DNA from 4 places in the Exiguobacterium sp. U13-1 genome. Region 4 is predicted to be linked to each of the others. Evidence: predicted binding sites of a transcription regulator. Region 4 holds the regulator's gene; each other region holds the start of a gene.

Region 1 (8,347 bases), 1.6 Mb from region 4:
CGAACCAGATGATTCCGACCGTTAAGAAGAAACTGATCGATCGAATCGTCCACCCGAGACGACTTGCCTTAATCCGTAAAACCAAAAATAACAGGACGATCAAACCGATGCCAAAAACGGAATAGAGTAACGTGCCGTAAGAGACATCGAACGTAAGTGGTGCGAGGACCTGTTTTAAGTCGATCCCAAACAACGATAAGACATCACCGGCAGAACTCGCGTCGAGTACCTGATTGATGATCCCTTCCCGGACCGCACTCGGCATCGTGATCGACAGCCCACCGACGAACAGTAGCATCAATGACACCGTGATGTCTGCATCTTTCCAGGAGACATCCGCCTGTTGCATCTGCGTCACGAGATCCTGATAGTCTGAGGATGAAGTGATTTGTGAAGTCAAAAATGCCATCACGCCATAGATGACACCGAAAAAGATGAGACCGATAAGGACGCCAAACAGGACATCCCAGACGGAAAACCGTCGTTGTTTCCTTTCTTGCCTTGACTCCATCCCATTTCCTCCTTTTTATGTCTGATGTTTGAATATTCCTGCTACAGCGAAACCAAAAACATCAAATTCATTCAACAGCCATTATATCCCACCTTTTCTCTGACTGTCTCCACTGATTTCCAAAATAAAAACCGACCTCTCAGAATGAGAAGCCGGTTGAACGATCAGGTGCCATGATATTTTTCTTTATTTAGATGCCTTCGTATGCTTGTTCCATGATCGTCCGTAATTCAGCGACAAGCGGCATCTTCGGATTCGCCGTCGTACATTGATCCTCGAAGGCATCGACTGCCATCTTATCGAGTTTTGCCTCGAAGTCTGCTTTTTGAATGCCTTGCGCCTTGAATGACATCTTGATGTTGAGACGTTGTCCAAGATCAGCTACGGCTTGGATGAGGGATTCGACCCCTTGTTCCGTCGTTGCTGCCGGAAGACCGAGGTAGCGCGCGATGTCCGCGTACCGTTCATCGGCAACGAATGATTCATATTTCGGGAAAGCTGCTAGTTTCGTTGGACGTGACGCGTTATAGCGAATGACGTGTGGCATTAGGATCGCGTTCGTCCGTCCGTGTGGTGTGTGGAACTCCCCACCGATTTTGTGTGCGATCGAGTGGTTGATTCCAAGGAAGGCGTTCGCGAATGCCATCCCTGCCATCGTTGACGCATTATGCACTTTTTCGCGTGCTTCGGCGTCTGATCCGTTAGCATATGCTCGTGGCAAGTACTCAAAAATCATCTTGATTGCTTTGAGTGCCAGTCCATCCGTGTAGTCGTTCGCAAGCACCGAGACGTATGCTTCTGTCGCATGCGTCAAGACATCCATTCCAGTATCAGCAGTGATCGAAGCCGGGACGGTCATGACGAATTCCGGATCAACGATTGCGACGTCAGGTGTCAACGCATAGTCAGCAATCGGGTATTTGACGTTTTTCTCTTTATCCGTGATGACGGTGAACGGTGTCACTTCTGAACCCGTACCTGACGTCGTCGGAATCGCGACGAACTTCGCTTGACGACCGAGTGCCGGGAATTGATATGCCCGTTTGCGGATATCGAGGAATTTTTGACGTAAGTTCGAGAACGTTTCGTTCGGTTGTTCGTAGAAGAGCCACATTCCTTTCGCAGCATCCATTGCTGAACCACCACCAAGAGCAATGATCAAGTCAGGCTTGAAATCACGCATCGCTTGAGCACCTGTCTGAACAGTCGTCACCGATGGATCTGGTTCGACTTGGTCAAAGATCCGGTAACTGACGGACTGTGGCAAGTTTTGAATCACTTTATCGGCATAACCGAACTGTACCATCGTTGGATCGGTCACGATCATGACACGTGAGACGTCAGTCATCGACCGCAAGTATTGAACGGAGTTCTTTTCGAAGTAGATTTTCTCTGGGACTTTGAACCATTGCATGTTCACGCGTCGTCTCGCCACCTTCTTGACGTTGAGTAAGTGCTTCGCTGTCACGTTTTCAGATACAGAGTTTTTCCCGTATGATCCGCAACCGAGTGTCAATGATGGTGTCAACTCGTTGTACAGATCACCGATCCCACCGTGAGCAGATGGACTGTTGACAAGGATCCGGCAGGCTTTCATGCGGAGTCCGAACGCTGTCATCAAATCATCGTTCGTCGTATGAATGACAGCTGTATGACCGAGACCACCAATTTCAAGCATCTGTTCGGCAATCGTGAACGCTTCTTCAGTTGATGCAACGCGGTACGCACCGAGGACCGGACTGAGTTTTTCATGAGACAATGGTTCTGCTGCTCCGACGTGCTCGAGTTCCGCGACGAGCATGACCGTTGTTTCCGGAACGTCGATGCCGGCTTTCTCCGCGATCCATGTCGCTGGTTTCCCGACGATGTCCGCATTGACGGCACATGTATCGGTTTTGATGACGAGTGATTCGAGACGTTGTTTTTCTTCCGGTGTACAGAAGTAACAACCGAGTGCTTCCATTTCCGCACGGACCGTCGCATAAATCTCTTGGTCGACGATGACGGCTTGTTCAGACGCACAAATCATACCGTTATCAAACGTTTTTGAGAGAACGAGATCGCTGACTGCCCGTTTGACTTTTGCTGACTGTTCGATGTAACACGGAACGTTCCCTGGTCCAACACCGAGTGCCGGTTTACCTGTTGAATACGCTGATTTGACCATTCCCGCTCCACCTGTCGCAAGGACCATCGCGATTTTTTCATGGTTCATCAAGACTTTCGTTGCTTCAAGTGATGGTTCTTCGACCCATTGAATACAGTCTTTTGGCGCACCTGCTTTGATGGCTGCGTCGCGGAGTGTTTTCGCTGCTTCAACGGAACAACGTTGTGCCGATGGATGGAATGCGAAGACGATCGGGTTGCGTGTCTTGATCGCAATCAATGCTTTGAACATCGTCGTTGATGTCGGGTTCGTGACCGGTGTGACACCACAGACGACACCGACGGGTTCAGCGATATATGTGATGCCGTTTTGGACATCTTCTTCTAAAATCCCAACTGTTTTTTCATGACGTAGACTGTTGTAGATGTATTCTGTCGCAAAAATGTTTTTAATCATCTTATCTTCAAAGACACCGCGTCCCGTCTCTTCTGCAGCGAGACGAGCGAGTTCGACATGCCGTTCAAGTCCGGCAAGTGCCATATCCCGGACGATCGTATCGATTTTTTCTTGATCGAATGTCAGTAATTCTTGTAATGCACGTTGCCCTTTTTCAACGATTTGTCCAACTGCTTGTTCGACTGGTGTTGCCGTCGATTTTGTTTTTTCTTTCACAGCCATGAGTGGTTTCCTCCCTGTCGTGGAACGAATCTGAGTTTGATTTGCCAACCATTATGTCAGGAATGCCAAGCTGTTTTTCAATAGTTTGTGCTTTCCTTCACAAATCAATCATAACCCCTTTTTCCTGTTTTGTGCATGACCATCCTGTGAATTCCATCACACCTTTGATAGCGTTTACAACTATTGTGCGTTCTTCTTTTTCAACGTTTTGCTTCATGTACATAGATGTGTGCGATTTATCACACCTCGCATTTTCCTGACTTGATAGCCGTTTCATCATCTTGTATTCTGATATGGGGTACATATTAAGAGCTACCACTAAAGGAGGACACTTGAATGTCAGTTGTACAGGAAATGCTAGCCTTCAACGAGCGATTCGTCGCCGAAAAACAGTATGAGCAGTTCGTCTCGGATAAGTTCCCAGATAAAAAGGTCGTCATCCTGACGTGTATGGATGCCCGCTTGACGGAGCTCCTCCCACATGCACTTGGTCTTAAGAACGGGGATGCGAAAATCATCAAAAATGCCGGTGCTATCCTATCGCACCCATTCGGCTCCGTCATGCGCTCGATTCTCGTTGCGTTGTATGCTCTTGGCGCTGAAGAAGTCGTCGTCATCGGTCACCACGACTGTGGCATGAGCACAATTGATCCTAAACACATGATCAACGAGATGAAGGATCGAGGAATCGACCAACAGATTCTTCACACACTCGAAGTATCCGGTGTTGATTTGAATCAATGGTTGCGTGGTTTCACGTCGGTTCAAGAAAGCGTTGCTCACTCAGTCAGCCTCGTGAAGAACCATCCGTTATTGCCACCTGGGACGAACGTTCACGGACTCGTCATCGACCCGGCTACTGGTAAACTCGACATCGTCGATTGCTGATCACTCTTTATAGAAGAAACGCAAATAGACTCGCATATTCTATTCCGTCTTAAACTAAAGAAAACGTGCCATATTTTCTCGTAACGGAGAAGGATGGCACGTTTTTCGTATGAATTATATTCAGTGATCAACACGCTTCTCACTTCATGCTCAGGGGTATAACAGAATATATCATCTTGTGGAGAGCTAATAAGCGTACCATTCATCTTTTGATTACGAGGTCAGACTTTTACTCTTGACAGCATTCCAACATGGCTGTAATATACTTTAGTATAGTACAGTGATAACAAAAGAAAGTGTGGTTTTACTGAATGATAAACGCCGTATTGTTTGCCGTCTTTTTACTATTTATTTTAGCGATCTTCCGCGTCCACATCGTGCTCGCGATGGTCATCAGTGCGTTTGCCGGTGGTCTCGTCGGTGGTCTTGACCTGACTGCGACGACAAAAGCGTTCTCCGGTGGTCTTGGTGACGGGGCAGAAATCGCCCTGAGTTACGCGTTGCTCGGCGCGTTCGCTGTCGCCCTCTCGAAAACGGGCTTACCCGATGCACTCGCACATGCCTTGATTCAACGTTCGCGCGGTAATGCAAGTGCCTCATCGGTCAAAAAGTTAAAAGGATTCATCTTGTTTGCGATTCTGTTACTCGCGATCAGTTCACAAAACGTGTTGCCAATCCACATCGCATTCATTCCAATCATCATTCCGCCGCTCCTTGGTCTGTTTAATCAGTTGAAAATGGACCGTCGCCGGATTGCGATAATCATGACGTTTGGTCTTGTGACACCTTACATGTTCTTACCAGTTGGTTTCGGAGACATTTACCTCAATCAGATTCTACTAAAGAACTTGAAGGCAAATGGTCTTGATACAGCAGGAGCATCCGTCATCGAAGCGATGGCGATTCCGGCACTCGGGATGGTCGTCGGTCTCTTAATCGGTCTATACTCATATCGTAAAGAACGGACGTATGAGATGCGTGATATCGCTCCAGACGATTATGAAATCCCGGTCATCACGAAAACGAAGCTTGCCTTAAGCGGTATCGTCGTCATTGCGACTTTGATCGTTCAACTGCAGACCGGATCAATGATTCTCGCTGCAACAACTGGTTTAATCCTCTTCTTGTTGCTTCGTCTTGTTCGCTTCAGCGAAGCAGATGACGTCATTACACGCGGTATGCGCATGATGTCATTCATCGGTTTCGTCATGATCTCAGCGAACGGTTTCTCAAACGTCTTGCGTAAGACGGGCGATATTGAGCCACTCGTCGAGAACTCGAAAGCGTTGATGGGCGATTCCCAACTCGTTGCCGCCTTCGTCATGCTCTTGATTGGTCTTCTCGTCACGATGGGGATTGGTTCAAGTTTCTCAACGGTTCCAATCATTGCAGCCATCTTCGTTCCACTCTGTATCCAGTACGGATTCAGCTTAGAAGCGACGATTGCGATCATCGGGACATCCGGTGCGCTCGGTGACGCGGGTAGCCCGGCGTCGGACTCGACACTCGGGCCAACAAGTGGTCTAAATGCGGATGGTCAGCACGATCACATGCGAGAAACGGTCATTCCGACGTTTCTGCACTACAACATTCCATTACTCATCTTCGGTACGATCGCTGCGGTCGTATTATAAAAACAAGACGGATTCGCTGTCATCGCGGATCCGTCTTTTAAATTGTCTCCGTTTTTTTCCTTTTCATTTCGTCCTCGGTTCTCTAAAATAAAGGAATGAACTGATACAAAGGAGTTGTCTAACGTGTTATCTCAAGTCGTCAACCAGATTTTACTTTCGCTTGCCGATCTCGGATATTTCGGCATCGCCCTCGGGTTGATGATTGAAATCATACCGAGTGAAATCGTCCTCTCTTATGGAGGATTCATGATTTCTCAAGGAACGATCGGCTGGCCGCTCGCCATCGTCGCTGCCGTCATCGGTGGATTATTCTCGCAATTATTCTTATATTGGTTCGCTCGTTACGGCGGTCGTCCCCTTATCCTGAAATACGGAAAGTATGTTTTAATCTCAGAGCATCACCTGGATTTAGCTGAGCGTTGGTTCTTGAAATATGGACAAGGTGTTATCTTTGGAGCCCGTTTCATCCCCGTCGTTCGTCATGCCATCTCGATTCCGGCTGGTCTTGCCAAGATGGACCAAACGAAGTTTTCTCTCTATACGGTGCTTGCGATCATTCCGTGGTCGATCTTGTTCCTGTATCTTGGTGAAACGCTCGGAACGAACTGGCGCTCAATCAAGGAAGTCGCTGCACCGTACACGAACGGCGTTCTGATTGCTGCCGTTGTCTTGATCATCTTCTACGTCATCTACAAACGCCGTCAACGAACGGTTTGAACAACTAGCAGTCTGTCTGACGACGGACTGCTTTTTTAAACAAACAGGAGGTCCTGCCATGCTAACATCCCCGCTTGCTCATTTTACATTACGTCGTTTGACTGCATCCTATCGGACGGGTCGTCCTGTCGCGACTGGGATCACCGTCGATGGACGTATTTTAATCGTCGAAGAAACCCTCGATGAATCTCGGAATGAACACGTTCTCTCCATTCATCAATTGAAAGATGACTGGCGAAAAACGACAATGATTAAAAGAAGCGAGGTGGACTTTTCACTCATCGACCGCTTTCCGGACGGTCGTCTGTTACTCGCCGCTTCCCGTTGTGACGACGATGTAGATGGAACGTGGTTACCAAATGCCTTTGTCTATGATCCTCAAGGGAATTTACTAGACAGCTTTTGTTTAGACGATGGGATTCAGAATATGCAAATCGATGAACAAGGATGGATTTGGGTCAGTTATTTCGACGAAGGAATCTACGCTGATGCTGCAACTAGTTCGAATGGCGCATTTGGTCTCGTCGCTTTTGACGATACAGGTGTAGTCCAGTATAAGAATCGTCAATATCCAATCGATGATTGCTACGCCTTAAATGTCTGTTCGTCGAAGGAAGTCTGGTTTTTCTATTATTCCGATTTTCGCTTCATTCGTATCAATCAAGAGGACGATCTCGTTTGTGAGGCACCTACGATTGCCTTTTCTCAGTTCGCTCGGTACGACGATTTTCTGCTTGCTGCAAATTCTGATGAAGCACATTTACTTGAACGTAAAGGAACGCTTTTTGAGAGTATTCGTTCGATTCGATTCATGACAGAACAGGGAAATACCCTGTCAGGTGACCTTACAATGCGTAACGACTTGATCGTCTTAGCGACTTCAGAACACCTGTATTTCGGGAGACTCGGTCAGCGACTCGTCTCTCTCATAGCAGGCAAATGAAAACAGTTACAAAGTTGTTTCATAATCTTTTCACTTTTGAAAACCTTCAACCCAAATTTTCAAAAAGACTAGCGAGTCCTATCTGAGGATAGTATACTCAGCGTTATAGTTATTCGGACAAGTTGTCTGAACATTATGACGTCACAGAATTTTTTTGGGGGAAATGATGAGTTCGAATTTGAAACGCGATTTAACAGCACGACAGGTACAAATGATTGCACTCGGAGGAACAATCGGGGTCGGTTTGTTCCTTGGGGCATCAAGCACGATCGCTTGGACAGGACCATCGGTTTTGCTTGCGTACATGCTAGCAGGAGTCTTTATCTTTTTCATCATGCGTGCACTTGGTGAGATGGTCTACACCCATCCTCACAGTGGTTCGTACGCAAAGTTCGCAAACGACTATATCCATCCAGCTGCTGGTTTCTTGACAGCAAGCAGTAATATCTTCAACTGGGTCGTCGTCGGGATGAGTGAAGTCATCGCTGTCGGGACATATTTACGCTTCTGGTGGCCGGAACTACCGACTTGGATTCCAGGCGTCGTCGTCATCATTCTCTTGACGCTTGCGAACCTTGCTTCCGTCAAGATGTTCGGTGAACTCGAGTTTTGGTTCGCCTCAATCAAGGTGATAACGATTCTTCTGATGATCGTCGCCGGATTCGGCATCATCTTCTTTGGTCTAGGAAATGACGGAAACCCGGTCGGCTTCTCGAATCTGTGGGCGAACGGTGGATTCTTCACGAATGGTTTCACCGGCTTCTTCTTTGCCCTCTCGATCGTCTTCGCCTCTTACATCGGTGTTGAGTTGATTGGCGTGACAGCTGGAGAAACGAAAGATCCAGAGAAGAATATTACGAAGGCGATTA
Region 2 (8,347 bases), 880 kb from region 4:
GTTGGAGCATCCCCCGTCATGGCAGAAGACATTCGTGAAGTAGAAGAGATGGTTAGACTCGCGCAAGCTCTTGTCTTAAACATTGGTACGATCGATGCAGACATGCAAGCAGCTCAACGACTCGCAGTCCGTGAAGCGGGACGTTTGAATGTCCCAATCGTTCTTGATCCCGTAGGAGCAGGAGCAACGACATTACGTACTGCTTTTTCCAAAGAACTCATTGATCTCGGGTGTACGGTCATTAAAGGAAATGCTTCTGAAATCAAGACGTTACTTGGGGAAGACGGACGAACTAAGGGAGTCGATGCTGCGGGAGATGCAATTATGGATCGAGAAAGTATTCACGTATTCGCTCGCAAACACAAATCTGTCCTCGTCGTGACAGGTCCGAACGACTACATTACGGATGGAACGCGCGAAATGGAATTACATGTAGGAACACCGCGTCTAGGAGACATCACGGGTACGGGCTGTATGACGGCCTCCTTGATTGCGAGCTTCCTCGGTGCAGGATATACGGCATTTGAGGCGGCTGTCCACGGGACATTTGTCATGGGAAAAGCAGGGGAACAAGCAGCCTCCGCACAAGGTCTTGGTGATTTTAAACGAGAGTTGTTCAATACCATCAGCCTTATGACGGAGCAAGACCTGGTGGAGGTGACAGAACGTGTCAATTGATTACTCCATCTATGCAGTGACGGATCGTCGGTACCATCCTGGAGTCGCGATCGATACGGTCGTTGAGGAAGCCATTTTAGGTGGTGCAACAATCGTGCAATTACGGGAAAAAACAGCGCAAGGAAAGGAATTCTTTGATCAGGCAGTTCGGTTGAAAACACTCACGGATCGCTATGATGTTCCTTTGATCATCAATGATCGGATTGATATCGCGTTACTCACCGGAGCTGGTTTGCATATCGGACAAGAAGACATTCCTTTAACCGCAGCACGTCGCCTTTTACCAGATGCTGTGATTGGCGTATCAGTAGCAACCGTTGCACAAGCGATTGAAGCAGAACGAGACGGAGCCTCTTATTTAGGGGTGGGTTCTCTATTTGCGACGTCATCCAAAGCGGACGCTGATTCCATGTCGCATACGATGCTTCAGGCGATTCGGGAAGCCGTACGATTACCTCTAATCGGTATTGGTGGAATCACAGCAACGAATGTCTCCTCTCTGCCCATCCCGCTGGAAGGGTATGCCGTCATCTCAGAGATTTTCGCTAAAGAAGATCGACAACTCGCTGCGCAGCAAATGACAGATGCTGTGCGAGAATGGCATCAATCACTTCAGAACAGGGTATAATCCGTTCAGAGGTGATTGTATTGAAATGGCAGACGATCCGTTTTCGCGGCTATTGGATTCGATATCGGTTAGAACCACAAATCATTCGAGTCGATAATCAGGGGATCTACCATCTAGGAAAAGTCTTATTTCCGCGTCCTAATCGTGTTTCCTATGAAATGGCCCTTTTATTGAAAGAAAAGTATGAAAGACGCTACAAACGTCCGTTGTATATTAAAACGAGCTCGATTGCGACGGAAATTTGGGGTCATACTCATTTAGATATTTATTACCGGGCACTTCTTCGTCTACCGATTCCGACGCGACTTCGTCAACGTTATACGAACCGATTAGAAAGCACGAAAATCATTGATATCGGCGTACGCGCTGTCGACCAAAATCGAATTGTCTGGGATATCGGAGATTACGTAGGAGGATGGTTCGTGTTTTGGCTCATTCGCAGACGAATGCGCTGAACTTGCAATGTCCCGTTTCTCGTGGTGCAATATAGGTAGAAACGAGGTGACAGACATGGACATTCCCCGTTGTGAAACGATTGCGATTGACGAACAGCGTGCGTCTGAAATCGGACGAATCGTGGATACGATTCCGACGCTTGAAATCGGAAAGCTATTTAAGATTCTTTCGGATGCGACACGACTGCGAATCGTTTATGCGTTGACGATCGAAGAAGAACTATGCGTTTGTGATGTCTCAGCCTCTGTCGACTGTTCGATCGCGACAGCGTCGCATCATCTTCGGTCTTTGTTGAAACAAGGACTCGTCAAGTTCCGAAAAGAAGGAAAAGTCGTCTATTATTCCTTAGATGATCATCATGTATCATCGCTTGTGCATATGGTGATGGAACATGTACAAGAGGGAAAAGCAATGCCTGAATAAATCTTTAGAATAAACGAAAAGCGCAGCCGAAGCTGCGCTTTTCGTTTATTCTAAAGACGATTGTTCTGATCCCTTAGGAGCGAAGCGGTGGAAGAAAAAGACCGTGGCACTAATTAATAAAAAGGACAGGATGGAGAGAGCAAGACACATCCATTTATATGTAGCGATTAAAGAATCTGATTGTTGTAATTTGGCTTGAAGCGTTTTATACAAATCATCTTTCACACGGGATAAGTCTTCGAGAATCGTTTGAGTCGTCTGAGTCGACTGTCTAGCAAGACGTTTTGCGGCTGTTGGACTTTGACGTTCATAGACAACAAACACGCGTTCAATCTCGGACTCCCAGACATTGTTGCGGCGAAGGAGATCTTTAATCGTCCCTGGGGTAGTCGACGATTGGTTCAGACTATTGCGCAAATCATGAATTTTAGACGTTGAAAAGTAATATTGTTCGATATAACGATTATCTTCATACAATAAGAGACCACGAACCGCATTGGCACGATCTCGATTGTGTTCGACCAACTGATCTACCTGATTGATTAACGGTATATCATGATCCTTCATTTGCTCGGTCATCGTTGCAATCGTCCGATAACCGGATAACGCATAGATGATCGGGATAGAGGCGAATAAGCTGACCAAGAAAATCAGCAGAATACGCTGACGCCAAAGAGAGTGCATGCAATCATTCCTTTAAATAAAAGACTTATCATAAGCTTAACTACTATCGTAAAAAAAGTGAAGTATGTCTATTTTTTGAATAGGGATAATGACTGAAAAAGTGAATAATACTAATAAAAAAGCAGGAAAGATGATGCAATACGAGAAGCTGTTTTAAGAAGATAAAAAAAGCACAGCTAAGCTGCGCTTGGTGTTAAAACGAATACGAATGTTCCTTGTAATTGCCGAAGACAGTGTGGATTTCCGAGAATGTAACGAATGCATTCGGTTCGACAGAAGAGACGATTTCTTGCAAACGGACGATTTCGTTATTTTGAACGACGACATAGACCATTTTTTTCGTTCGGTTGGAGTATCCCCCACGTGCATCGAGAATCGTGACGCCACGTCCGAGTTCTTTTGTGATGACTTCATTGATTTCATCTGCTTTCTCACAAATGATGATACATTGCTTAGAAGCAGAATAGAAGCTGTAAACCGTCTGAAGGGCTTTGGCGCGAACAAAGCTCATGATGAGAGCGTACATAACATGTTTAAGATCAAAGACCCACCATACTAGGATGTAGATGACAAGATCTTGCATCAGAAATATACGAGGAAGTGGCCAGTTATGAAAACGAGCAAAGAAAAACTTTCCGAGAATATCAAGCCCTCCAGTTGAAGCACCACCGAAGAAGATCAATGCCATTGCGAGACCAGAGACTAGACCAGCAAAGATGGAAGCGACGAGTGGATCGTTTAAAGATTCCGGAACGATTTGAGTCGGAATCCAGTCAATTAAAAAGGAAGAAGCAATGACGATAATTCCAGATAAGAACATGAATCGTTTGCGCAGGAAACGGAAACCTAAAAGGAAGAGGGGAATGTTTAAGAGCAACTGCGTTAATCCGATTGGCGTGTGGAAGAGCTCTTGAATAATGAGCGTGATCCCCATGATACCACCTGATCCGATATCATTTGGAGATAGTAGTAGGCTGATGTAAAGGGAATACAGCAACGTACCAATGATTAAGAAACTGATTTTTTCAACTCTCTTTTTCTGTGGGTGTGTTGTAGTCATGGCAATATGATGAGTGACCTCATGCTCCTCCTTCTGTGAGTATCTGCCTGCAAGAGTACGCTCATATGCATAAAATTTCAACCCTTCTTATGAAAAAAAGATGAAAAAGGGTACGTTTTTTTAGGAAGGTGATGAAAATGAAGAAAATGTTATGGATTCTTGGTTGTATCTGCTTAGGAATACTAGTTGGAATTCGTCTTTTTGAACAACCCAACGAAAAAAATCAATCATCCATTTGGCATGATGGTGATCTTGTAGCGAGACAAGTGGGGGCCTCGATGACGAATACGGTAGCGGTTCGTCAACTAGCCGAACAACTTCCGTTCTCATCAGAATTAAAACAGGTAGATGTTGAAGGAGAATCGTTACGTCTTGCCTATGAAGTGACAGGAAAAGAGCGACAAGCTTGGATCGGTACCGATACCGGGACACTACAAGTGAATCAGGATTTTTTAAAGGCTCGATTATCTAAAGTTCTGATGCATCATACGCTTGTTTTATTTTCAACGATTCCTGATTTAACTGACCTGGAAATTCACTACACGGATCCGTATTCAGGTGCAGATTTTACGATGGACCGGAAAACATTCGACGCCTATACTCCGACCGATATCGAACGAGCTACTTCGTCTTCTAGACGCTTTAATCGTGTCGTCATTGATGGCTATGTGCTTGATGAATCAAGACGAAATACTTTCTTTGAACGCTTCGCATCACGACTACGAATTCAAACTAATTAGTTGTATAAAGCAAGAAAAGGCATTTTTCACAATCTCGACACAATGATATCGTTTACATCTCGTTCTTTTATAAAAACGATAAAACAGGTCTATTCAATACTTGAACATCTTTTAAGATGGAAGTATGATAATAAATGAACAAACATTGTGAAGTGTTGAACAAAAGAAAGAGAGGTTTCTACGATGAACGAGGTAGAAGCATTAGAAGGATTACGGAATAAAGCAATCAAGTCGACGCGCATGCTACAAATGCGTCCTCTCGAGTACTTAGTTCGTGCCATGCTAGCGGGGATTTTCATTGGATTTGCAATTATTTTTACCTTAAAAGCAATTAACGGTTTATATATGGCGGAGTCACCTGTTGCGACACTTGTCGGTGGACTGACCTTCGGAGTGGCACTTGTCTTGATCGTTTACGGTGGGGCAGAGCTGTTCACAGGAAATACGATGTATTTCACGACGGCGACGATGCGCGGCTATACGACGAAGATGGATACGATGAAGGTCTGGTTAATCTGTCTAATCGGAAATGGACTTGGAGGATTAGCGTTTGCGCTACTCTTTTCCCAAACAGGAATCATACAAGAGCTTGGTATGAACAATTGGTTGTTTGCGGTATCGGAAACGAAAATTCATCATACGACGTGGGAAATTTTCACGCGGGCAATCTTCTGTAACTGGATGGTCTGTTTAGCGATTTTCATTCCAAAGAATATGAAGAATGAGTTGGCGCAAATCATGATGATGATGGTACTTGTTGCAGTATTCTTCGCATCGGGATTTGATCATGTCATCGCCAATATGGCATTGTTCTCTATTGCATTAGTCGTACCACACCCGGATACGATCACATTTGCAGGAGCGATGCACAATCTGTTACCGGCTTTAGCTGGTAACATCATTGGTGGAGCAGTCTTCATGGGAATGATTTATACGTGGTTGAATAAAGAAAAACTAGAGGTGGATGAATCACGTCAATCTACGGCACCGGTTCATATCGCTTCGAAGCAAAACGCATAAAAAAGGGCAGCTGTTGCGTGAACTGAACCAAAAAAGTTAGACAATAAATAATTTGTCAGGCGACCTTGAGGACCTGAGTCCGGTATTCCACCGGGCTCAGGCTTTTTAGTCGTCTCTTGATACGACGATGGTTATAGTACTCGATGTAACGCTCAAGCTCATATTTGAAGTGATCCATGTCATCAAACTCCTTGAGATACAGGAGCTCTGACTTGAGCACGGCGAAGAAGCTTTCGATGGCTGCGTTGTCGAGACAGTTGCCCTTACGGGACATACTTTGCGTAATGCCGTGCTCGTGGAGCGTACCAGTGAACGCTCTGTATTGATAATGCCACCCCTGATCGGAATGAAGGATTGGGCGCGCCTCTCCGTCGAGCTTCCCGATTGCCTGGTCCAACATTTCGCCAACGAATCGATATGTAGGTCGGTCCGATAGGGTATAGGCAATGATTTCACGGTTTCCCAAGTCCATCATCGGCGAGAGGTAGAGCTTCTCCCCGAACAGATGAAATTCAGTGACGTCAGTCACCTATTTCTGGTTCAGACCGGTGGCCTTGAAGTCACGTTGGAGAAGATTCGGTGCGACTTCTCCGACCCGTCCTTTATAGGAACGGTATCGCTTCATGCGGACGAGACACTTGAGACCGAGCTCGTTCATGAGACGGCGCACGGTCTTCGGATCGTGCCGGAAGCCTTGGCGTTCGAGAAGTGCGTGGATGCGACGATAGCCACATCGTCCCTCGTGTTCGTGGAAGAGGGTATGGATGGCCGACTTCACCTCCGCGTACTTGTCTTCGCCCGTCAGGCGCGTCCGCCAATAGTAGTAGACACTCCGAGCCATCTCGAGCACGCGGAGGAGTCCCGGGACGGGATAGACCGCCCGCAACTCATCGATTACTTGCGCCTTGATCCGGTTCGTCGCGCATTCTCTTCTTGAACCAAGGCTCTCAATTTTTTTAGCGCAGCGTTCTCCATCTCGAGATACTCGACCCGCTCCTTGAGCTTCTCGACTTCTGTCATCTCTTCAAAATCTTTCTTCTTGTGTCTCGCCATCGGGGCACGTCCTTTCGGTCTAGCGACCAGACCTGCGGTCCCTTCCCGTTCATACGTCGATCGCCAGTTCGAGATCATCCCCGGGGAGGAAATTCGATATTTTACGGCTGCCTCTATGTAGGACAGTCCGTTGGTCGCCATGTCGTTTAATACCTCCAGTTTAAATGCCGGCGAGTGTGTTGTATAGGAAGGATCGAAGATCGTCTCTCCCCAACGTTCATAAAGACGCGACCACTCACGGACTCGTTCAGGTCGTATCCCGAATTCCTCCGCCATAATCTGGTATCCGTCTCGTCCCGTCAGATAACGTTCAACAACCTTGATCTTAAATGCCTTCGTATATTTGACCATAAAAAATACCCCATAAAAGTTGGATTTTTATGTCCAACTTTTATGGGGCAGTTCATGCGACAGCTGCCTATTTTTATTCCATATGTTGAAAGCGATCGACGTCTGCTGCGAGTTCTTCATAGATCGTTTCGACGATTTGTGCGTCATCAAAGAGCCCGAGGACGTTATCGTCCGGTAAGGCGTCAACAGGAGACGTGAAGTACAGAACGGCCGTCAACAACAATTGTTCCTGTTCCGCATGCATTTCAAATTTTTTCTGATAGAGAGCACGAAGCATTTCAAGCAGTTGTTTTAATTGAAAATAAAGGACAAGTTCTGCCTCGCGTTCGATGTCCGAGCTTTCTGTAGACGCGATATCTTGCGTCAAGTGCGCAAGTCCGACTTCTGCTCGAACTAACAATTCTTGTTGTGCTTTTTCATCCCCAACGAGGTCGAGTGCCTGTCGGTGAAAATACGTATAAGCCGATTTAAAATCTCCGGGTGTAAATTCCATGGTGATGCCTCCTTCTATTCTCCTTCTAGTTTCGCCTTATTTCTTGCAAAATTGCAACTATTTCGTGAAAATAAAGATACAAGAAAGGGGATTACATAATGCCGACACAAGCAGAATTACAACAATACGCGTCTTTAGCCGTGCGTACTGGAATTAATCTACAACCAGGACAACAACTCGAGGTGCGTGCAGGAATCGAAAATTTGCCGCTCGTTCGTGAAATCACGCGTGTTGCCTACGAAGTAGGAGCTACGCAAGTATACGTACAATGGTCAGATGATGAGATGACGAAAATCCGTTATTTCGATGCACCGGAAGAGTCGTTTGATACGTTCCCGGATTGGTTAAAAGCACGTTACGACCAACTGGCAGAGGAAAAGACAGCGTTCTTATCGGTCGTCAGTGAAGATCCAGATTTATTGAATGGCGTTGATTCAAGTCGAATCGCACGTGCGAATAAAGCAGCCGGTGTCGCTCTCGCTAATTGGCGGAAGTTCGTCATGAGTGACAATGTCAGCTGGTGTGTCGTAGCAGCACCTTCTGAAAGCTGGGCGAAGAAAGTATTCCCTGATTCAAGTGAGCCAGTTGAAGAGCTCTGGTCAGCTATTTTAAAAGCAACACGTGCCGATCAAGCGGATCCGGTCACTGCATGGGCGGATCACGATCAAAATCTGCGTTCAAAAGCAAAATTCCTGACAGAGAAGAAATACAAAACATTGCACTACACAGCCCCAGGAACAGAATTATCAATCGAATTACCA
Region 3 (8,347 bases), 800 kb from region 4:
AATGATAGCGTGTCATATGTATCGTCCTTTCTAACGTGTTAAACTAATGCCATCTTATATCATGAGGAGTCGAATCTCACATTGCAAGTGTCGGAAATGGAAATGTTGATCACCTTATCGGAAGAATTGAATATGAGGCGCGCTGCTGAACGATTATTCGTCTCGCAACCTGCACTTAGTCAACGTCTCGTTGCGATTGAAAGACGCTGGGGAACAAAATTATTCATTCGTTCATCGCGTGGGTTAAGCATCACACCACAAGGAGAAAAAGTAATCGGTCTCGCAAAAGAGATGAATCGGAAGGAACTCGAGTTAAAAAGTGAATTGACAGCAGAAGAAGGTGCCGTTTATGGGACGCTTCGGATTGCCGTCGCTTCCATCATGGGGCAATACTGGCTCCCGCGTGTCTTAAAACGATTCGTTGAGCGTTATCCGCATGTCCGTGTCCAGCTTGTCACGGGTTGGTCGAGTGAGATGATGCGTCATATGTTAGAGGAACATTTTCATATCGGGATCATTCGTGGAAACCCGGACTGGAAAGGTGTCAAAGAACGTCTTTTCTCGGATCCGCTCTATTTAGTCGATAGTGAGCTGACGTCGATTGAACAATTGCGCGTGACGGATCGACCGTTCATCCAGTTCAAGAGTGATTCGACATACTACCAAGAAATTTTAGAGTGGTGGCAAGATCGGTTCGCAAGCCCCCCCTCTCGGACGCTGGTCGTCGATCAAATCGAGACATGCAAGCAGATGGCTCTACATGGAATTGGATTTGCGATTTTACCCGAGTCGACGATCCAGCAATCAAATGAAGTCATGCAGCTTCCGTTAAAAACATCGTCCGGAAAGATATTAAAGCGAGATACATGGATCTTGTCTACGGAATCGATGCTTGAGCTGAAACAAGTTCAAGCATTTTGGGACATCGTAAAAGAAGAAGGAGGAAGTCAGTCAGATGGAATACGCCATTGAAATGCGGCGCGCGCTTCATAAAATACCAGAACCAGGGTTCAAGGAATTTAAGACGCAAGCTTTTATATTGGAACAAATTCGTGCTTATCCACCAGATCGTGTCACGTATGACACGTTTGAAACGGGTGTTTTCGTTCGAGTGAAAGGATTGACTGGGAATCGGACGATTGGGTACCGGGCAGACATTGATGGGTTACCGATCGAAGAAGCGACAGGTCTTCCATTTTGCTCGGAACATCCAGGCTTCATGCATGCCTGTGGTCACGATATGCACACGTCGATTGCGTTAGGATTAATGAAACGAATCATTGAATTGCCGGTCATGGATGATGTCGTCTTTTTATTCCAACCAGCGGAAGAAGGTCCGGGCGGGGCAGAACCGATGATTAAAAGTCCGTTGTTTGAAAAATATCGTCCAAGTGAGATGTATGGTCTTCATGTCGCACCGGAATATCCAGTCGGTACGATTGCGAGCCGTCCTGGCGTCTTGTTCGCGAGTGCTCGAGAAGTCCATATCACGATCTATGGTCAAAGTGGTCACGCGGCATTTCCTCATTTGACGATTGATACAGTCGTTGCGCAAGCAGCCTTGATCATGCAATTGCAAACAATCGTCAGCCGATCCATCAATCCGATGAACTGTAGCGTCATCACGATCGGAAAGGTCGATGCTGGGATTCGGGAAAACGTCATCGCCGGTAGAGCTGTTCTTGACGGAACGATGCGCGCACTCAATGGAGAAGACATGGAAAAACTGGAACGACGCGTTCGTGACATCATCCGGGGAATCGAAGCTTCGTTCGGCGTCAAGATTGATCTACAATTCGGAAATCGTTATTACGAGGTCGTCAATGACCGACACATCGTTGATAAATTCTCATCATTCGTCAAGATGAATGCGAACTACATCGAATGTGATGCAGCAATGACAGGAGAAGACTTTGGATTCATGTTGAAGGAAATTCCAGGAATGATGTTTTGGCTCGGAGTCGATAATCCGACATCTGGACTTCATCAACCAACTTTGAATCCAGATGAATCCGCAATTCCATTTGTGATTGATTTACTCGACCATTATTTCCGAGAATATGTTTAAAAAGTTTTATGAAATAATGAAGGACATACTGCTTTCCCTTTCGAAATCAAGAATGGGAAAGCTTTTTATATATGTAAGAATAGGAGTTTTCGAACATTTTGTGAAAAAAATCACGTGCACATGTGAACAATTTGTTACATCAAACATTATAAACAGACATAAAGGGTTATGTTCTCTATGATACGGTTATAGACCATATAGAGAAGTATGTTTTAGGAAGAGGGGGCTATATACATGTTCAATGATCCCGTATTGCTCAGTCGATTGTTGACAGGGCTCACATTAGCGTTTCACATTATATTCGCGACGATTGGCGTCGGGGTACCGCTCATGGTACTCGCAGCTGAATTCATCGGTCTGAAACGCAAAGATCCGGATTATATTTTATTAGCAAGACGGTGGACGCGTGGATACGTCGTTACCGTCGCAGTCGGTGTCGTGACAGGGACGGCAATTGGATTGCAATTATCACTACTTTGGCCGTCACTCATGCAAGTGGCTGGTCAAACGATCGCATTACCGCTATTCATGGAAACATTCGCATTCTTCTTTGAAGCGATTTTCCTCGGTATTTATCTGTACACGTGGGATCGGTTCAAAAACCCATGGTTACACTGGTTGATCGGGATTCCGGTCGTCATTGGTGCGACAGCATCAGCATTCTTCATTACGACGGTCAACTCTTTCATGAACTCACCAGAAGGGTTTAAGATCGTCAACGGAACGCTAACGCAAATCGAACCATTAAAAGCAATGTTCAATACAGCAACACCTACAAAAGCAACACACGTCATCGTATCGGCTTATTTAACAGTCGCATTCATCTTGGCGGCAATCGCGGCGTTCCACTTACTCCGCAAAAAAACACTCTCAGCAGCGGAGACGGCTTATCATAAAAAAGCTCTTCGTCTCACTGTCATGGCCGGTTTGATTTTTGCCTTCTCGACGGCACTTGTCGGAGATTTCTCAGGGAAATACTTGGCAAAATACCAGCCAGAAAAACTTGCAGCTGCTGAATGGCATTTTGAAACGACAAGTGAAGCCGAGTTGATCTTTGGTGGGATACTTGATCAGCAAGAAGACGGCAGTTATGAAATTAAGGGAGCCGTCAAAATCCCATATGCACTTTCAATTCTTGCAGGTGGAGCTCCAGATACAGAAGTTATTGGTCTAAATGAGTTTGCTAAAGAAGATCAAGCACCGCTGATCGTTCACTATTTCTTCGATATCATGGTCTCGATTGGTATGTATTTGGCTGCCATCTCTGCGTTGTTCATCTTGGCATTCCGTTTGAAAAAATTGAATCCGTATAATAAATGGATTTTAAGAGGTGTCTTCATCGGTGGACCTCTAGCGATGATTTCAATTGAAGCAGGTTGGATGTACGCTGAAATTGGTCGCCAACCTTGGACACTTTACGGCATCATGCGGACTGCAGATGCGGCGACGACGTCAACTGCTGTTGGTCCGATGTTGATTCTATTCAGTGCCTTGTACTTGATGCTTGGTACGATTTGTACAGTCGTATTATTACGGATGTTCAAGAAAAACCCGGTTGGTAAAGAACTTCAAGAACTTGCTGAAAACCACCACGCGCGTGGGGAAGCTATGTTCGTGGATGATAACAAGTAAGGAGGGAACGATTTGGACGTTCAAACACTAGGAATTACGGTCCTTTGGACTTTCCTGTACGGATATCTCATCGTTGCCTCAATTGACTTCGGTGCTGGATTTTATGCCTTTTATTCAAAATATACGAAGCGGGATCATTTAACGAATCGATTGATTCTTCGTTATCTCTCACCAGTGTGGGAGGTAACGAACGTCTTCTTCGTATTCTTCTTCGTCGGACTAGTCGGGTTCTTCCCGGATACCGCTTATTATTTCGGTACGGCACTGCTTGTGCCAGCCTCAATCGTTCTTGTATTGATTGCAATTCGCGGTAGCTTCTATGCATTTGCCAATTATGGATCAAACGACAGCATGTTCTATACGTTCTTATATGGAGCAACTGGTCTATTGATTCCGGCGGCGATGTCAACGACATTGACGATCAGTCAAGGTGGTTTTATTCGTAAAACGAATGAAACAGTCGAGTTTTTAGGAACAAAATTATTTACGAACTTTTACTCTTGGTCGGTCGTAGCACTCGCTATCGTATCCGTCCTCTATATCAGTGCGATGTTCCTTTTGTTCTACGCAGATAAAGCGAAGGATGAAGGGGCTACTCCGCTAATTCGTAAATGGGCACTCTTCTGGAGTGGTCCGACGATTCTTGTCTGTGCACTCGTCTTCTTTGGATTGAAAAATCAAGCGGCATGGCACTATGAGAACATCTTAAACGGGAACTGGTGGTGGTTCGCTGCTAGTTTCATCTTCTTCCTCGTTGCGGTAACACTCGTCTACATGAAGAAGAATTACGGAATTGCCTTCGTCGCGGTCATGTTACAGTATGGAGTGGCATGGTTTGGTTACGGTTATACGCACTTACCATATATCTTGTATCCATATATCGATATCAACAAAGCGGTCGTTAACGAAACAATGGCTTCCGCACTCGTCGTTGTCTTCATCTTCGGACTCTTACTCTTGATTCCGGCGTTGTACTTGATTTTACGACTCTTCTTGTTCGATAACGATTATGTACGTGGGAAATCCTCAAAATAATGGATGAATAAACGCCTCTGCGAATCGCAGGGGCGTTTATAGTATTTTTAAAATGAATCGGGTACACTACTAAGGAAGAGCGATTGTGAAGGAGAGTTGTGAAAATGAATGGAGAGTTTGCAGTAATTGGACTAGGGCGCTTTGGTGGCTCGATCGTCCGAGAACTATCAAAAAATGGTTATGATGTTTTAGCGATTGACTCCGACGAGGAGCGCGTCAATGAATTCATGGGAATTGCGACGCATTCCGTCATCGCGGACACGACGGATGAGAATGTCTTAAAAAGTCTAGGAATCCGAAACTTCGATCATGTCATCGTTGCCATCGGGGAAAATATTCAAGCATCCATCTTGACGACATTGATTTTAAAAGAGCTCGGGGTACAATCGATCACCGTTAAAGCGACGAACGATTACCACGAAAAAGTATTACGAAAAATCGGAGCAGATTTCATCGTTCACCCAGAACGGGATATGGGCGTCCGAATTGCGAACGGTTTAATGAGTTCAAATATTCTTGACTATCTCGACTTATCTCAAGAATTTTCGATCGTTGAAATTAAAGTCAGTGACCGGATGGCGAAACAAACATTGATTGATCTTGATCTACGGAGCAAATACGGGGCGAACGTCGTCGCCATTAAACGTGGAGAAAACGTTCTGATTTCTTTACAAGCTGATGAAATGATCGAAAAAGGAGATTATCTCGTCGTCATTGGTGAAAATGAGGATCTCGACCGTCTAGAGCGCGCGATTCATAAAGTGAAGAATTAAAAAAAGCTGAGGCATGCCTCAGCTTTACATCTACTTATTAAATCAGTTGGAACTCTTTTAATCCGTGTGCGATCCCGTCTTCGAGAATCGGTTTCGTGACGTAATCAGCAGCAGCTTTCGTTTCTGGAAGTCCGTTGCCCATCGCAATACCGGTTCCAACGTAGCGGAGCATCTCTAGATCGTTTAAAGCATCACCGAATGCAAAGGTATCTTCGCGGCGAATGTTCGTCAATTTCAGGAATTGTTTGATCCCTTCTGCTTTCGAAGAACCGACATTGATGACATCCATTGCGTGTGGGTGCCAACGAATGAAATCGAATGCGTCATACCGTTTAACATAATCCGCTTCTTCTTCGGCCGTACAGTAAACGAGCGTTTGGAAAACATCATGCGATAAGAAAGCTTCTTCATCGTGAATCGGTAATGGCATGTCGAGATCGCCGAGCGAATCTACGACATGCGTGTCATTTGATTTCGTCGTGAAGCCTTTTGTTTCACCAAGATAAACGAGTGTATGCCCGTTTTCTTTCGCTTGCTGCGTTAAATGCGTTAAATCCGTCTTCGGTTGTGGACGTTTGTAGATGATTTCATTTTGATGAACGACGATTTGCCCGTTATAGCCGATAATCGTATCGATGTTGAGTAGTTCACGGATTCCAGACAACATCGCAGGTCCGCGTCCAGTTGCGAGCGCTACATAAACACCATTTTCTTGAAGCTTACGAATTGCCTGTTTTGTTGATTCCGGAACAAAATGACCATCATGCAATAAGGTTCCGTCGATATCGAAAAAGACGACTTTCTGATTTGCCATGGTTTCACCTTCTCTTTTTAATTGGTCGAAATGACCTGTTCATGTGAAAGTATAGCATAACCAAAAGCGTGTTGCCGGAAGGGAACATGCCGAATAAGGATGAAAAATAGTCCATGTATCGTGTATACTGTACTAAGGACAAAAAACAATGTACTGATAAGGAGTTGCTAGGCATGATTTTTAAAGTATTTTACCAACCGCTTCGTTCGGAAGCACCTGTTCGTGAACGGACAGAAACAATGTATGTAGAAGGGGAAAGCATTCGTGACGTGCGATCAACGATTGACCACCTCAAAGAAATCAACATCGAGTTCATCCGCGAAGTCAGTGGAGAATTTTTGACATACGAACAACAACATCCTGATTTCAAGGTTGCGACGTTCGAATGAAGTTCGTCAAAAACCATCAGGCCGCCGTTTTCGCACTCGGTGGACTCGGGGAAATCGGGAAGAACACGTATGTCGTTCAATTCCAAGATGAGATCATCGTCATTGACGCGGGTGTCATGTTCCCAGAAGATGAATTACTCGGAATCGACTATGTCATTCCAGATTACACGTACTTGATCAAGAACAAGGACAAGGTCAAAGGCGTCTTCATCACACACGGTCATGAAGATCACATTGGCGGTCTGCCTTTCTTGCTTAAACAAGTAAACTTACCGATTTACGCAGGAAAGATTGCGATGGGTCTCATCAAGGTGAAACTTGAAGAGCACGGGTTGCTTCGCAACGCGGAACTGCATGAAATCGATGAAGATTCGATCATCAAGTTCCGGAAGACAAGCATCTCGTTCTTCCGTACGACACACTCGATTCCAAACTCGTTCGGCGTCGTCGTCAAAACACCACAAGGGAACATCGTGCATACAGGGGACTTTAAGTTCGATTTCACACCAGTCGGAGAACCAGCTGATCTAGCGAAAATGGCTGAACTCGGTAAGGAAGGCGTTTTGTGTCTTCTATCGGATTCAACGAACGCAGAAGTGGAAGGGTTTACGATGAGTGAACGTGTCGTTGGGGAAACGATCTCAGACATCTTCCGTAAAGCGGAAGGACGGATCATCTTTGCGACGTTTGCGTCGAACATCTATCGTCTGCAACAAGTCGTCAATGCTTCTGTTGAAGCAGGACGGAAAATCGTCGTTTTCGGACGTAGTATGGACAAGGTCATGATGATTGGTCAAGAACTTGATTTCATCAAAGCGCCGAAGGGTACGATTATCGAACCGAACGAGATGAAACGTTATAAATCAAATGAGTTGACGATCCTTTGTACCGGTTCACAAGGAGAACCAATGGCGGCACTTAGCCGTATCGCAAACGGAACACATCGTCAAATCTCGATCATTCCGGATGATCTCGTCATCTTCTCGTCGTCACCAATCCCAGGAAACGTCGTTTCTGTCGGAAAGACGATCAATCAGCTATATAAAGCTGGCGCAGATGTCATGTACGGTAAACTGAATGATATCCATACATCAGGTCACGGTAGTCAACAAGAGCAGTTGCTCATGTTACGTCTATTGAATCCGAAATACTTCATGCCGATTCACGGTGAATATCGGATGCTGAAGAAGCATATGTCGCTTGCGATGGATGCTGGTGTACCGGAAGAAAACTGTTTCGTCATGGATAACGGTGAAGTACTCGCATTAGATGCGAATGCAGCCGCTATCACCGGGAAGATTCAAGCGAATGCGGTATATGTCGACGGAAAAGGGATCGGAGACATCGGAAACATCGTCTTACGCGATCGTCGTATCCTCTCGGAAGAGGGACTCGTCGTCGTCGTCGTGACGCTCGACTCGAAGACGAATCGTCTCGTCTCAGGACCGGACATCATCTCACGTGGTTTCGTCTACATGCGTGAGTCGGGTAATTTGATTAAAGATGCTGAACGTCTACTCAAGCGCTCACTTGATCAATCGCTTGCGAACCGGAATACGAAATGGACGGATATCAAACAAGTCATCAATGATACGCTCACACCGTATTTAACAGAAAAAACACAACGTCATCCGAT
Region 4 (8,347 bases):
CATAGTTTTGCTGGGCTGCATCGAAACTTAATTTAACGGATTTTCCGTTGATCTTGAACGATTTGATGCCTGATTCATCAGAGACATGACCCGCGATGTTGATGACTTTTGATGTCGCAAGACCAAGTGCAACTGGTGTATCGATTTGAACGTTCGGTACCGCTTTATCGACACCTGTCGTGTTGACGTCTTTTTTCACACTGTTTCCAGCATAATCCTTCACAACAAAGGCAATCTTCGCGCGCTCTGGAAGATCCGTCAACGTGTACGCTTTTTCTGTTGCTGCAAGTGGTTGTTTCAAGACACTCTTACCATTGACGAGGATATCGTATGACGCGACACCTGTTCCTTGGTCACCTGCTGTCCACGAGAGCGTTGATTTCGACGCATCCCACTTCACAGTTGCAGCTGGTTTTTTCGTATCGATATAGACTGGGAAGAGATTCGACTGCCATTTTGCATTCGGATAATCGATCACGGATTTGACTTTGTAGTAGTAAAGACCATCCTTGACCGGTTTCCCGTTGATCGTTCCGTCCCAAGCAGCGCTTGTGACTGGTGTGTATCCGTCCTCTGAACCGCTATCGTAGTAGTTCTTGACGACGTCCGTTTGCGTATCGAGCTTCTGAAGCGTTGCTTTGTTACGGTCAAGAATCGAGTACTCGACTTTTTTCGCATTACGGAGGAACGAGATGATCGGGAATGCTTCATCTGCGCTACCATCGTTGTTTGGTGAGAACGATACTTTGTTCGCGACGACATCGCCAGCAGCGTTTGCGCCGAGGAATTCGAAGTTATCCTTCACTTCTGTCGCTAGACCTGTCAAACCATAGAACGTGTTGTCTTCATCGTACAATGGTGCGTCTAGAATCGGCGCTTGATCCCATTTCCCTTTGAAGCCAACGTAAGGAACCGTCAATTCTGGATTCTTACTCTTCGTATCGATCAAACGGACGAATCCTTCGACGAAGTAGCCGTTCTCAAAGACTTGTTCGAGCGGAAGTTCGTTTGCCCAGTCCGTTGTATCCTTTAGATCGACCGATACACTGACTTTCGTTGAACTCTTCGGATTAATCGAGACCGAGCTTGCTTTCTTCGAGCCAACTGCGAATGAGATCGGATATGTGCCCTTGTTCGCGTCCACCGTACCGATCGTTCCCTTTTTAAAGATTCCGTTTGCTTCGAGGAAGTTCGATCCTTCTGCGCCGAGATCCGATTGAACCGTTCCGGCTAACTTATACGTCACTTTTTCACTGCTGTAGTTTTTCAAATCAAGTGTGAACGTGAACTTCTCGCCGACTTCCTTCAAGGATGCCTTACCTTCACCCGACTTCGTCTCTGTGACGACGACTGGCGTCTTCATGGCAGCACGAAGATCCATCAGTCCAGCTCCCTCACGACGTGGGGAGTAGAAGTTGCCTGTTTTTAGCTGCGCATTGTATTTTCCTTGATCGAGTTGTGGACGCGACGTGTTCATCAAGATGTTCTTCGCGAGTTTGACGCGTGTCGCACCGTCGACTTTGAAGTCCTTCGCGATCCGTTGCATGACGAGTGCCGTTCCACCAGCGACGTGTGGTGCCGCCATCGATGTCCCACTCATGACGCCATACTCGTTATCGTTGAGCGTCGAGTAGATTTTTCCACCTGGTGCCGTGATTTCTGGCTTGAAGTCAAGACTTGGTGTGACACCCCATGACGTGAAGTCAGACATTTGTCCTGCGACCGGGTTATCGGCTGAGACTGCTTTTCCGTCGAACGTGACAGCGATTGCTTTGCCTTCTTTTGCTTTTGCTTCGAGGTTGTTTCCGTCTTCGATGCTGAGTGTGACGAGTGGAATCGTTGGGTTATTGAGCGCCATGCTGACGTAATCCCCGTGATCGACTTTACCACGGACGATGACACCTGCTGCGCCTTGTTTTTGAGCTTCTGCTTGAATCATGCCATAGTTAAAATCACCCGTCCGAACGACGAAAACGACTTTCCCTTTGACATCTTTGCCTTCGTAGTTCGAAGCTTGACCGTCACCGACATAGACGACATCCTTCTTCTCTTTATCGAAGACGGCAATCGGATTCGGTGAATCTTGTTTTTGGTATGCCAAATAACCAGCATCCTGACCGTCGATCGTCAGTGCCATGCCTTCGAGTGTCAATTTCGTATTTTCGAGTGATGCGACTTGGAGTGCTTGGCTTGTTAAACCTGGGGCACCGACGACACCGATATCCGGGTTCGCTGTGTACGGGTTACCTGCACCATGACCTGCGAATGCCGAGTTACCAGCAGAAATCGCACACAAGATGCCGTTGTTCATCGCGTTGACGATTGCGCGTTGTTCTGGATCATCTGCATTGACGAACGATGCCGTCGAACCGAGACTCATGTTGATGACATCGGCTCCGAGTGCAATCGCATCATCGATCGCTTTAATGTAGATATCGCTGAATGTCGATGGCATTCCTGGATCGTTTCCGAAGACTTTCATCGCGAGGAGCTGTGTTTCCGGCGCGACCCCTTTGATGCCACCGTTTGCTTCATCGCCGTTTGCTCCGACCGTACCCGCGACGTGCATACCGTGCATCGATGCGCCCGCACCTAAATCACGGATTTCGCTATCGTGATCGGCATAGTTATAGCCATACGGTACTTTTTCCGTGAAGTACTTTCCTTTTAAGCCTTTTGTTTCTTTCGCACTATCGACTTTTGAAGAAGTCAAATCGATCTTCGTCTCTGGGCTCAAGACCATGTCCTTATGCGACGGATCGATTCCTGTATCGATGACGGCAACGATCGTTCCTTCCCCTTTAAAACCATAGTCTTGCCATGTTTCCTTCGCATTGACCATGTCCTTGCTGTACAGCATGTCTGGCTTTGCACCTTTAGCAACTTCCGGACGCGCGTATTCATGGGCGATATGTACGCTCTTGACGCCGTTAAGTTGTTTTATGTCTTCGATATCGCCGAACTTGACTTCACCACTGAATCCGTTGATGACGGTCGTGAAGCTCTCCTTATATGTAACGGGAATCGATTTTTTAGCGATGGCTGACTTGACTGATTTTTGAACGCTGACGAGGCGATCTTTAATCGACTCTTTTTCGGCATTGCTCAATGTGCTATACCGCTTGTTTTGAGCCTGGGCGATTTGAATCGCCGGCTTCTCTTCCATCTCGATGACGACACGGACTTTATCCGATTGTTTGTAGTTCTTCTCTTGCCCCGATTTCTTCAGTGAGAGCGCTTGCGGTTTTTGACCCGTTGCTTTGTCTTGCGACGACAGTGCACCTTGCGCACTGACTAGATTGGAAGACGTCATTAAGACGGCTGCCATAAGTGCAATCTTCTTCTTCATGCGTTCGTTTTCCCCTTTTCTGTAAAACCATAGTAGTACTACTGATAAAACAGTTAAACGAAAATTCTGTATATTTAGTTTAATGAATTTAATGGAAATAAACAATTTATATTTGTCTATTTTTTTAATTTATTTGTTTTACATGACATTTTATATTTGTAAGGAATTTAACTGGGAGTAAAATAAAAACTCCTCGACGCTTCGAGGAGTTAGATATTTGGTATTGGTGGAGACTATCGGGATCGAACCGACGACCTTTTGGCTGCCAGCCAAACGCTCTCCCAGCTGAGCTAAGCCCCCATGAATTATCTTTAGTATACGCATCACTAACTGCTTTATCAATATAAAAAGAACGCTTTCCTAAAAAAGAATCCCTTCCAAAATCGTCGGAAGGAATTCACGATTCATTTATTCAATTCACGCATCAAGTCCGCCTGTCGTTCAAGCTCTGCCTGTTGCTCGAGGATCAAGACCTTTTTGTACGTCCGCGCAGAAATCAAGATGCTGATCTCATAGAGAACGAACAATGGAACCGAGATCATCAAGTGTGACGTCACGTCCGGCGGTGCGATCAATGCCGCAACGACGAACAGCGCAAAGTACGCATATTTCCGATTCTTTCGCATGAAATATGGCGTCACGAGACCAAGACGTGTCAGGAACATCGTCACGACCGGCAATTGGAACAGAAGACCGAACGGCATCGTCAACCGGATTAAGAAACTGAAGTAGTTCTCGACTCCGATGACTTGTTCGATTCCGAGCTCTTTCCCGAGATCCGTTGAGACTTCAAGCAAGAAGGGAAGCAACCAGAAATACGAGAAGGCTACGCCAGCCAAAAACAGAAAGAAGATGACCGGAATATACGTCAATGTCGCTTTTTGCTCCTTGTCATAAAGTCCTGGTCGGACGAATGCCCAGAGTTGATACATCCAGAACGGTGACGCTAAAATCAGCGCAATGATGAACGCAAGATTCAAATACAACATTAAAGGATCGGCGACGTTGAAGGCATTCAAACCGATGCCGAGCTCTTTTAAGTCCGCTTGCAAGAAGCGAACGAGCGGTCGGACGAGCGGAAATGCGACAGCGAACAGGACGACGACGATGATAAGCGACCAGACGATCCGCTTGCGCAGTTCGTCAAGGTGCGACGTCATGCTTTGCTCTTGATCAACCGTCATGATTCAATCACTTCTCTTTCGGTTCGTCCTTTTTATCGTCGTCCATGATGCCGTTCGTAGCATTCTTGAACTCTTTCAATGTCTGACCCGCAGCGCGTCCGAATTCTGGTAACTTCTTCGGTCCGAAGATGATCAACGCGACGACCGCGATTAATCCGATGCTCGCTGGTCCGATACCTAGTGTGAGCGGGATAAGGTTTTCCATTATGATTTCACTCCTTCAGCTGATTGCGAATAATGCTTCATGAAATAAACTAACGACTGCAACTCGATCGATAAATCGATGTGATGGACCCGGACGCTCGCTGGCACGTTCAACCGCGCTGGCGTAAAGTTCAGGATGCCTGTCACACCATACTCGACTAACTCATCCGCTACTGACTGTGCGAACTGCGATGGAACCGTCAAGATGGCAACATCGACCTGATTCGCTTCGATTTGTTCTTTCATGTCCGAAACATGATAGATTGGAACGTCATGCGTCGTTGTTCCGACCTTCTCTTCGTCCGCATCAAACGCAACGACTATCCGAGTACTATTATTCTTTAAAAAGTTATAATTTGCAAACGCTGTTCCGAGATGACCGACCCCGATTAAGGCAACATTCGTCACCTCATCTTGATTCAAGGTTTTGCGGAAAAACGTTAAGAGATGTTGAACGTTATATCCATACCCCTTCTTCCCTAATGCCCCAAAGTAGGAAAAATCGCGACGAATCGTTGCTGAATCAACCTTCACCGCCTCGCTTAACTCAGCAGAAGAGACGCGGAGCTTGCCTGAATTGTATAAACTTTGGATGAAGCGATAATATAGCGGCAACCGTTTTGCTGTCGCTTGTGGAATTTTTGTGTCTGGTCCATTCATCCTGCAGTTCCCCCTTCGGCCACATCCATCGTGGCACCCAAATCTTTGCAAAAAGCTTTCTACTCTCCTTGATTGTAAACCACTTCACATAGAGTCACAAATAATATATTCCGCAGGACCTCGCGCTTTTGTTCGTGATAGACTAAAGGGTGGAAGGATGGATGGAAATGATACTCTTACAAGTCAATCAACTCTCGAAATCATTCGGCGTCGAGCCGATTTTAGAAAATATCAAACTGGAAGTACAAGAGCGAGATCGGATTGCGCTCGTCGGACGAAACGGTGCCGGTAAATCGACCTTGCTCAAAATCATCGCTGGTGAACTCAGTCATGACTCGGGTGACATCATGAAAGGCAAGGATGTCAAAATCGGTTATCTCGCACAAGACAGTGGTCTCGAATCGAATGAGACGATCTGGAACGAGATGCTGACCGTCTTCGAACATCTCCAGGAACAAGAACGGACACTGCGCCGGATGGAAATCGAAATGGGCATGGAGCATATCTTGAACGACCCGGTCGCTTACGATCGTCTCTTGAAGACGTACGATCAAGCGCAACACGACTTCTCAGAAGCCGGTGGTTATCAGTTCGAAGCGAATATCCGCTCCGTTTTGCACGGCATGCGCTTTTATCCGGATGATTACTCGCGCCGGATTCAGACATTATCCGGTGGTCAACGAACACGACTCGCCTTAGCGAAGATGCTTCTGCAAGCACCAGAGCTCCTCATTCTTGATGAGCCGACCAACCACCTTGATATCGATACACTCGCTTGGCTCGAAAGTTACCTCGGCGGTTATCGTGGCGCCGTCCTGATCGTCTCACACGACCGGTACTTCCTCGACCAAGTCGTCAATGTCGTCTATGAGCTGTCGCGCAATGTCTGTCGTAAGTTCACCGGGAACTACACGAAGTACTTGGAACAAAAAGCGGCCTTGTACGATCAAGAAATGAAACAGTTCGAACAGCAACAAGAAGAAATCGCAAAGATGCAGGACTTCATTCAACGCAACATCGCCCGGGCGACGACGACAAAACGTGCCCAAAGTGTCCGGAAACGGCTCGAGAAGGTCGACCGACTCGACCGACCAGATGGGGATGAACGTAGCACGGTCCTGTCCTTCCCAATTGAAAAACAGAGCGGGAACGATGTTCTTCAAGTCAATCAACTGGCGATCGGTTACGAAGAAGCTGTCTCAAAAGACATCACGTTCCGCTTGCAACGCGGCGAATCACTGGCACTCGTCGGACCAAACGGAATCGGAAAGTCGACGCTCTTGAAAGTTCTCGTCGGTCGCTTACGCCCCCTATTCGGTGATTTCCGGTTCGGTACCGGCGTCTCGATCGGATATTACGATCAAGAGCAGGCGGAACTCAATGACCGGAACCGTGTCATCGATGAGATTTGGAACGAATGGCCACTAATGCGTGAACAAGAAGTCCGTTCTGTCCTCGGGCAATTCTTGTTTAGCGGTGACGATGTCTTCAAGATCGTCCATGAGTTATCCGGTGGCGAACGCGGACGTCTCGCACTCGCAAAACTGAAACTCCGGAAGACGAACGTCCTCGTCCTCGATGAGCCGACGAACCACTTGGATTTGGATTCGAAGATGGTCCTCGAAAACGCCCTCGTCGACTACGAAGGAACGCTGTTATTTGTCTCTCACGACCGTTACTTCATCGACCGGATCGCGACACGCGTTATTGAGATGAGTGAAGCGGGCGTGACGGAATACCTCGGTGATTATTCGTACTACACGGAGAAGAAGGCGGAGCAAGAAGAGATTGCGCGTCTTGAAGCGGAGGAAGCAAAAGCCGCAAAAGTCACGGCGTCGAAGACGATCGACAAGGAAGCACAGAAAGAAGAACGCAAGCGCCGTCAGCAAATCGAACAGCTCGAACAAGACATCGAGCGGCTCGAACAGCGTTCGGCAGAAATTGAACAGTTGCTTTGTGAACCGGAAGTCTTCAATGATATTCCGAAAGCGACAGCTCTTTCAGCAGAACGTGATCAGATTGATGTCGATCTGCTCGAATTGATGGAACGATGGGAGAACCAACACTGATGCGGACGAAAAGTTTTTTCATTAACTTGATTCAAGGACTGCTATCCGGCATCCTTTATTTCGTACCGATGTATGCGGACTACGTGTCCACCTTCATCCGACCGGATGCTTTTAATGCCGCGCTTCCTTTGTTCCTCCTGATTTCTTGTATGATCGGTCTCGTCATCCAAACATGGAGCGGTCTTTTCGTCAGTTTACTTTCGGGATTATGCTGTACGCTCCTGACGACACAGCTATTCGTCGAACTCACTGACCCGTTGATCTTATCGTATTACGGTAGTGTCTCACCGCTCACCGCTTTCTTGATCAGCTGTGTCGGCATTTGGGCACTCGCGATCGTCTTTTATTTGCTCGATGGCTATCAGTACAGTAAACGTCATGGTCTTGAAGCCTCTTCAAACGAAATTGATCCACAACCTTGAAGTCCGATCGATTAATCATATGAACAACATGAAAAATGGAGTGGAGATTCCGGTAGCTAGTCCGGTCTCTCCACTCCTTTTTGTTTGAGTCGAAACGTTCGTCGTTAATATGGATCGTATAATGAATCAAACATTCACGCCTGTATCATTTGGTAGGTCGGGCAATCGTAAACGTCTTCCCGATCGTCGCATAATCATTCCCCGCTAAACGAGCGACAGCCTTCAAACCTGCCGCATCAATCCGGAACGACTCGACGAGTTCATCCGCAACGTGGTAACGCAGTACTTCTCCGATCAAAAGATCGGCACCTTCCAGCTCAACGTGTTGCGTCAAGCGCATCTCGAACCGGATTTTCGCTTCCGCGATTCCGGGTACATCAATCGCGTCGCTATCGACAAGTGTTAAATCCGTCCGTTCGAGCTCACTTTCACCATACGCAAGTGGCGCAGCTGTTTCAT

What was found. Region 4 encodes Rex, which represses fermentation and respiration genes when NADH is low (regulators of the CRP and FNR family bind a similar motif). Its sites were predicted from a motif close to TTGTGAAATATTTCACAA; they were not measured.
Region 1: the regulator Rex is predicted to act here: its motif matches at 3,382-3,399, upstream of adhE (bifunctional acetaldehyde-CoA/alcohol dehydrogenase).
Region 2: the regulator Rex is predicted to act here: its motif matches at 4,815-4,832, upstream of ESP131_RS05320 (formate/nitrite transporter family protein).
Region 3: the regulator Rex is predicted to act here: its motif matches at 2,167-2,184, upstream of ESP131_RS13435 (cytochrome ubiquinol oxidase subunit I).

Annotation. Positions count from the first base shown of each region.
Region 1 is NZ_CP015731.1:1,715,912-1,724,258, reverse strand. Features, by position in the region: gene ESP131_RS08775 (hypothetical protein) at 1-511, opposite strand, end outside; gene adhE (bifunctional acetaldehyde-CoA/alcohol dehydrogenase) at 702-3,296, opposite strand; gene ESP131_RS08760 (beta-class carbonic anhydrase) at 3,633-4,184, shown strand; gene ESP131_RS08755 (Na+/H+ antiporter family protein) at 4,499-5,818, shown strand; gene ESP131_RS08750 (undecaprenyl phosphate transporter UptA) at 5,942-6,535, shown strand; gene ESP131_RS08745 (hypothetical protein) at 6,594-7,478, shown strand; gene ESP131_RS08740 (amino acid permease) at 7,642-8,347, shown strand, end outside.
Region 2 is NZ_CP015731.1:1,036,617-1,044,963, forward strand. Features, by position in the region: gene thiM (hydroxyethylthiazole kinase) at 1-678, shown strand, start outside; gene thiE (thiamine phosphate synthase) at 668-1,306, shown strand; gene ESP131_RS05295 (hypothetical protein) at 1,318-1,761, shown strand; gene ESP131_RS05300 (ArsR/SmtB family transcription factor) at 1,817-2,185, shown strand; gene ESP131_RS05305 (CHASE3 domain-containing protein) at 2,231-2,869, opposite strand; gene ESP131_RS05310 (YitT family protein) at 3,063-3,929, opposite strand; gene ESP131_RS05315 (hypothetical protein) at 4,067-4,669, shown strand; gene ESP131_RS05320 (formate/nitrite transporter family protein) at 4,853-5,689, shown strand; partial or broken gene ESP131_RS16510 (IS3 family transposase) at 5,745-7,093, opposite strand; gene ESP131_RS05335 (YkvA family protein) at 7,167-7,586, opposite strand; gene ESP131_RS05340 (aminopeptidase) at 7,685-8,347, shown strand, end outside.
Region 3 is NZ_CP015731.1:2,564,530-2,572,876, reverse strand. Features, by position in the region: gene ESP131_RS13450 (disulfide bond formation protein B) at 1-16, opposite strand, end outside; gene ESP131_RS13445 (transcriptional regulator CcpC) at 82-972, shown strand; gene ESP131_RS13440 (N-acetyldiaminopimelate deacetylase) at 956-2,068, shown strand; gene ESP131_RS13435 (cytochrome ubiquinol oxidase subunit I) at 2,303-3,700, shown strand; gene ESP131_RS13430 (cytochrome d ubiquinol oxidase subunit II) at 3,713-4,735, shown strand; gene ESP131_RS13425 (potassium channel family protein) at 4,840-5,508, shown strand; gene ESP131_RS13420 (Cof-type HAD-IIB family hydrolase) at 5,546-6,322, opposite strand; gene ESP131_RS13415 (DNA-dependent RNA polymerase subunit epsilon) at 6,496-6,711, shown strand; gene rnjA (ribonuclease J1) at 6,708-8,347, shown strand, end outside.
Region 4 is NZ_CP015731.1:157,289-165,635, forward strand. Features, by position in the region: gene ESP131_RS00790 (S8 family serine peptidase) at 1-3,349, opposite strand, end outside; tRNA gene ESP131_RS00795 (tRNA-Ala) at 3,574-3,649, opposite strand; gene tatC (twin-arginine translocase subunit TatC) at 3,754-4,533, opposite strand; gene ESP131_RS00805 (twin-arginine translocase TatA/TatE family subunit) at 4,541-4,738, opposite strand; gene ESP131_RS00810 (redox-sensing transcriptional repressor Rex) at 4,738-5,397, opposite strand; gene ESP131_RS00815 (ATP-binding cassette domain-containing protein) at 5,565-7,466, shown strand; gene ESP131_RS00820 (hypothetical protein) at 7,448-7,888, shown strand; gene ESP131_RS00825 (flavin reductase family protein) at 8,034-8,347, opposite strand, start outside.